One region of the Paenibacillus sp. J22R3 genome, then DNA from elsewhere that is predicted to be linked to it. Evidence: predicted binding sites of a transcription regulator. Region 1 holds the regulator's gene; the other holds the start of a gene.
The links. Region 1 encodes LexA, which represses DNA repair genes until DNA is damaged. Its sites were predicted from a motif close to CGAACATATGTTCG; they were not measured.

Region 1 (3,421 bases):
AGCCCCTTGCTATGTGGCTTGGTCTGCAAGCAACCGCAGTCCGATGATCCGTATCCCGGCTTCGCGCGGTCTCAGCACGCGTATCGAAGTTCGTAGTCCAGATCCAGCAGCTAATCCATACCTGGCGCTTGCAGTTATGCTTAAAGCAGGTCTTGATGGTATCCGCAACAAAACTCCGCTGCCGGCTCCGACTGACCGTAATATCTACGTGATGACGGATGAGGAGCGTATCGAAGAGGGCATCCCTACCTTGCCGGATGACCTGAAAGAAGCATTGACTGAGCTGCTTCGCAGCGAAGTTATTTGTGAAGCGCTTGGCGATCACGCGCTTGCCCATTTCTATGAGCTTAAAGAAATCGAGTGGGATATGTACCGCACGCAAATCCACGAGTGGGAACGCGATCAGTACTTGACGCTCTACTAGAACCGAAGAAACCCTTGATGCCGTATGGTATCAAGGGTTTTTTGTGTCTTCGAGTATTAGTGCTTCCGCACTTGTACCTCTGCTTTCGCATACGATGCCACAATAGCCATTCGATTCATGAAGGAGGCAGCGTATGTGAAGAAGCAAGCGGCGACAAAAGAGGAGAAACGGTTTCGACTCACCGGAGCGATATTATCCCATGTAGCAGCAACTATGGTGCCATTCTTAAGGAAGATCGTACTGAACTATTCCTATGCCCTGAAATGGTCCAAGGCTATTCGCGGCGCGGATTTAGATACCTTATCCGCTCTATTTAAGTCGGTTGTGCCTTCTGCTAAATTAAATGGGTTCTCTACGAATGCCATAGGTTACTTCTTTGATTTTGAGTTCCCTGAACCAGTTCTTCAATATTCCATCGGAACGACGATTCCGCCCGGAACGACCCAATTCACATTCTCAACCCCGATTCATCGAGCTATTGCAAGAGCAATTCTGCCTTTCTATAAAGCGCTTCGTTCCTCTTCAACATACGCAGCTGCTGTTGCGGCTGCCGTGAACAATAATAATCGAACACGATTGGCAGCCTTGATTCGACAAAAAGTAACAGCATGCGCGCTTAAATCGATAGCAATTGATTTCTCCGGCATAGCCTTAAGCTTCAAATACAAGAGAAGTAAATTCACCTATCGTCATTTGTTATTCCGCGAAATCGTAGGTTAGCTGACATAATGGAGGTACATCGGCGTTGCGTGACGGGTGACAGAAAAAGGGGCATTTCCTGACGCTGCTGCAGCGAGAAGAAATGCCCCTTATCATTTGTTTGTTAGTGGATGTCGCGGAAAAGCCCGATGACTTTACCGAGAATGGAGACGTTACGCAGACGGATCGGTTCCATCGTGGAATTCTCCGGCTGCAGACGGATATGATCCTTCTCTTTATAGAAGGTCTTAACAGTTGCTTCGTCTTCTTCTGTCATCGCAACGACGATATCGCCGTTGGAAGCGGTTTGCTGTTGGCGGACAATGACGTAATCGCCGTTATGAATGCCTGCTTCGATCATACTTTCACCGACAACGTTCAGGATGAATACATTGTGGTCGCCAACCCTGTCAGCCGGAAGGGGGAAGTAATCCTCGATGTTCTCTGTTGCAGTAATCGGTACACCGGCAGTTACCTTACCTACCACAGGAACCTTAGCAATGGAAAGCGGGAATGGAATCTCGTTGTCTTCGCCGTCCAAGATCTCAATTGCGCGAGGTTTAGTTGGGTCACGGCGAATAAGGCCTTTCTTCTCCAGGCGATCAAGATGGCCATGGACTGTAGAGCTGGAAGCGAGTCCGACCGCTTCACCGATCTCGCGAACGGAAGGCGGATAACCTTTCTCGCGAACTTCCGTCTTAATGAATTCTAGTATCGCCTGCTGGCGGTTTGAAAGTTTCGACACCGGAATCACTCCAAAGTTTCATTTGTGTCAAATTATAACACAGAACCGGAGTTCGTACAAACATAAGTTCGAGAAACACAGGTTCGCATATTTTTACGAACAAATGTTCCAAAAACGCTTGACCACAAACAAACGTTCGTGTTATTCTTGATTTATCAAATAGAACAAACGTTTGGGGTGCTGGAGAATGATGACAACGATGTCCACTTACTCTTCTAATTATAAAGGTGAAGCTCGCAATACACGGAATACTCGCGCTGTGAAGCGTACTTGGCAAGAGAGAAGAACAGAACGCCTATTAATGAGACTAGCCGCAGCAACACTGTTCTTCGTACTGCTGTTCACAGGACTCTCACTGATGACAAGCCAAGCGAACAGTGAATATCCTGCAGCGCCAACTGCTTCGGAACAGATTGTAGTTGTTGGCTCAGGTGACACACTATGGAACATCGCTAGCAGTATTCGTAAGGAAGGCGAAGATATTCGTCATGTTGTTTTTAACTTGAAACAACGGAACAACTTAACCTCCAGCTCGCTGCAAGCCGGACAATCCTTAATTATCCCTGTTGAATAACTGGGCTCGCCGAAACAGCTTCAATAGAATCAATACATACTTACAAGAATGATCCATAGGAATCTACATTCAGAAGTCTGAGTCTCTATTGCTCAGGCTTTTTTTATTTCTGGCGGCATAACGTAATTATAAGGTGCACCCGAGGTGGAAAGAGGATGGAGAAGACAAGTGAAAACAAGCCTCAGAGAGGGCCATTTCGCCTTGACAATGGGCAATTAAAAATGTCAAAGTAAAGAATGACATGTTGGCCGAATCAGGGAAGGAGCTTATTTGAAATGGAAAAGATTATCGCCCGTATTAATGAACTATCCAGAAAGAACAAAACCGTAGGGTTGTCGCCGGAGGAACTGGTCGAACGCGACGAGCTTCGCCGTCTATACCTTGAGAATTTCAAGAATAACTTCCGGAATCAACTCGATACCATTAAATATGTGGAAGATGAAGAGAACGGGGAAGATACGATCAAGCATTAGCAGCAGTCTATTTGAAGGAGGACATGTAGCATGCAATATCGTTTACTTGGCCGAAGCGGTTTAGCCGTATCGGAGCTTTGCTTAGGTACAATGACGTTCGGTAATACGACAAGCGAGACGGATTCCATAGAGATGATGAATCGTTTCTTCGAGAAAGGCGGCAATTTCCTTGATACTGCGAACGTGTATGTATCCGGCCGCTCTGAAGAGATTGTAGGTAAAGCGATCAAAGATCGACGTTCAGAAGTCGTGCTCGCAACGAAAGTGAGATTCGCGACTGCGAATCACCCAAACGGCGTCGGTGTTTCAAGAAAGCATATTATGGATGCCGTCGAAGCAAGCTTGAAGAGACTTGATACCGACTATATCGACCTCTATCAAGTGCATGTGTGGGATCACGCAACACCGATTGAAGAGACGCTTCGCGCTCTTGATGATCTGGTTACTTCAGGAAAAGTTCGTTATATCGGCTGTTCCAATTTCTTCGCCTGGCAGCTTATGAAGTC
Region 2 (3,421 bases), 1.1 Mb from region 1:
TAATCCACCTCATACATAGATTGGAGCTGTTGTCATGCGCGCAGAAATTATTGCTGTAGGTACGGAATTGCTGCTGGGTCAGACTGTGAATACGAATGCTACATATTTGTCTCAAGGGCTTGCTGAGCTGGGGGTCGATGTTTATTTTCAGACTGTCGTTGGCGATAATGCAGGCCGAATTCGCCAAGCGATCGAGCTTGCGCGCACTAGAGCCGATCTCATTCTCTTTACGGGTGGACTTGGGCCGACGATGGATGACTTGACGAAGGATGCGCTGGCGGATTATTTGAACCGTTCCATTGAGATCCATCAACCGTCTATGGACAAAATAGAGGTGATGTTCAGCTCGCGCGGCATTCATATGGTGGAGAGCAATCGTCGTCAAGCGCATCTGATTGAAGGCAGTGATCCGCTGATGAATGATGCGGGCTTAGCTGTAGGCAATGCACTCGCCGTGGATGGCACAAGCTACGTGCTGCTTCCGGGGCCGCCGCGCGAGATGAAACCGATGTTCGATGGGCCGGCAAAAGCATGGATTAGATCCGTCATGGGTGAGGAACGCAGGCTGTTCTCTCGTTTGCTGATGTTCGCCGGTATCGGTGAATCAAGCTTGGAGCAGGCTATTATTGATTTAATCGAGGGTCAATCCGATCCGTCGATTGCCCCATATGCCAAAGAAGGCGAAGTTGCGATTCGGATTTCGACGAAAGCGTTAAACGAGCAGGAGGCCGAAGCACGACTTAAATCGGCGGAGGATCAAATCCTTGCACGTGTTGGCACGCATCTGTACGCTCGTGAAGACATTCCGCTCGAGGAAGCTGTCATTAGGCAGCTGCGTGCGACCGGACGCTCACTAGCCAGCGCTGAGAGTCTTACAGGCGGTTTGTTCGCGCAGCTCGTGACACAAGTACCCGGAAGCAGCGGAGAGTTTGTTGGCGGCGTCGTAACGTACACCAATTTAATGAAACATAAATTGCTGAGCATCCCGATGTCGCAGCTCGAGGGGACTGATGCACCCGGTGCAATCAGCGAGTCGACTGCGGCGCTTATGGCGGAGCGGGTACGCGAACTCGCAGGCAGCGATTTCGGCGTCTCGTTAACCGGCGTAGCCGGCCCTGCAGAGTCCGAGGGGAAACCGGTCGGGCTTGTGTATTTCGGACTTTCGGAGCGCGGGAAGCCTACACAGGTGTTCACAGCGCATCTTAGCGGAAGCAGGGGCATTATTCGACTGCGTGCAGCAAAGTCGCTTCTTTATCGGCTGTGGCAGGCGCTGTAATTAGAATAAATTGTTAATAAGGCTTGTCAGATGATTAATTTTCGACTATAATCGACAATAGTTAGCGGAAGAACCGTGGCGAAGATTACTTTGCTGCGGTTCTTTTTTTGTTTCTCTATTTGGCCAAATGAGAAATAAGAATATATGTTCGTAAAATGTCTTGTCAAAGCGAACGAAACAAGGTATCATGAAAGTATAAATTATAAGGGATGTGGATTTCTTGGCAGATCGTAAAGCCGCATTAGAAATGGCATTGCGTCAAATAGAGAAGCAATTTGGTAAAGGCTCCATCATGAAGCTTGGTGAATCAACTCATATGCAAGTTGAAACAGTATCCAGCGGTGCACTTGCATTAGATATTGCACTTGGAATTGGCGGCTTCCCGCGCGGCCGGATTATTGAAGTATACGGACCGGAATCCTCCGGTAAAACAACAGTTGCGCTTCATGCGATCGCAGAAGTACAACGTGCAGGCGGACAAGCTGCATTTATCGATGCGGAGCATGCTCTTGATCCTTCGTATGCAAGCAAGCTTGGCGTTAACATTGATGAGTTGCTTCTGTCTCAGCCAGATACGGGTGAGCAAGGCCTAGAGATCGCGGAAGCACTTGTTCGCAGCGGCGCGGTAGACATTGTCGTTGTCGATTCCGTTGCGGCACTCGTACCGAAAGCGGAAATTGAAGGCGACATGGGAGATTCCCACGTTGGTTTGCAAGCACGTTTGATGTCGCAAGCACTTCGTAAGCTTTCCGGTGCGATCAGCAAGTCGAAGACGATCACGATCTTCATTAACCAGCTTCGTGAGAAGGTCGGCGTTATGTTCGGTAACCCTGAGACAACGCCAGGCGGTCGCGCTCTGAAGTTCTACTCCACAATTCGTCTTGATGTTCGTCGTATCGAGTCCATCAAGCAAGGGAACGACATTGTCGGTAACCGGACACGTATTAAAGTTGTTAAGAACAAAGTAGCTCCTCCTTTCAAACAAGCCGAAGTCGACATTATGTATGGCGAAGGCATCTCCAGAGAGGGAAGCATCGTGGATATCGGCGTCGAGCAGGATATCGTTCAGAAGAGCGGTGCTTGGTTCTCTTATAACGGCGAGCGTCTTGGACAAGGCCGTGAGAACGCGAAGCAATTCCTTAAAGACCATAAGGACATTGCAGCTGTAATCGAGAAGCAAATTCGTGAAGCCAGCAACATGGCAGCTGCAGCCGCAGCTGGAGAGGCATTCAGCGAGGATGAAGAAGACGAGGACGAGTTAGATCTAGATGTGGAATAAACCGACGGAGATCGGTTACCCGGAGAAGCACCTTTACAGGTGCTTCTCTGTTTATAAGTAAGTGGTCCGAATTGGGGGAGTGACAGAGGTGTTAGTAATTACCGGCGTTGAACAGGACCGGAAGGCCAAGCAGCGCTACCATCTATTTGTCAATGATTCGCAAGAACCGTACACCAGCGTACATGAAGACCTATTGATTAAATTTCGTCTGCTGAAGGGCAGAGAAATTCATGGGGATGAACTGAAGCAGATTGTCGAAGAGGACTCCAGGCACCGGGCGTACATTCTATCGCTAGCCCATTTAGGGGCAAGGCAGCGTACGGAGAAAGAGATTATGCGGTATTTGGCAAGGAAGGAAATCGATCCCGAAACTGCGGAGAAAGCAATTGAGCGTCTGAGACAGGAAGGTTTGGTCAACGATAAGCAATATGCCAATATGTATGCTTCCGAACGGATGCGAACCCAGATGAAAGGGCGCCGCTTATTGCAGCAGGAGCTTGTGCAGCGTGGAATCTCCAGAGATATGGCGAAGCAAGCCTCTCAGAAGCTGAATGAGCAATCGGAGACGGATATCGCCATACGAGCTGCACATAAGAAATGGCCTTATATTAAAGGCGAACCTCGTGAGAGGAAACAGAAATTAGCTGTGTTTCTGCTGCGCCGCGGGTTTCCGATGAATACGGTAAGAGAAGCGGTAAAGGCTGCTGTTCTCGGAATGGAAGATGATGAGGATGGGCATATGCTTGACAATTGATTTTCACAAAAGATAAAATAAGTTTGTATTCTTTATTCTAGAATCGATTTTCCTTCCAAAAATTGATTCGAAACGATTATTTTCGTCAAATTAAGTATGTATGATCGGGTTA

Region 2: the regulator LexA is predicted to act here: its motif matches at 1,414-1,427, upstream of recA (recombinase RecA).

Annotation. Positions count from the first base shown of each region.
Region 1 is NZ_JBWDNS010000001.1:177,214-180,634, forward strand. Features, by position in the region: gene glnA (type I glutamate--ammonia ligase) at 1-424, shown strand, start outside; gene AC0YN4_RS00805 (hypothetical protein) at 560-1,144, shown strand; gene lexA (transcriptional repressor LexA) at 1,248-1,868, opposite strand; gene AC0YN4_RS00815 (LysM peptidoglycan-binding domain-containing protein) at 2,056-2,442, shown strand; gene AC0YN4_RS00820 (DUF896 domain-containing protein) at 2,718-2,915, shown strand; gene AC0YN4_RS00825 (aldo/keto reductase) at 2,946-3,421, shown strand, end outside.
Region 2 is NZ_JBWDNS010000001.1:1,304,357-1,307,777, reverse strand. Features, by position in the region: gene AC0YN4_RS05945 (competence/damage-inducible protein A) at 35-1,276, shown strand; gene recA (recombinase RecA) at 1,497-2,555, shown strand; gene AC0YN4_RS05935 (RecX family transcriptional regulator) at 2,635-3,309, shown strand.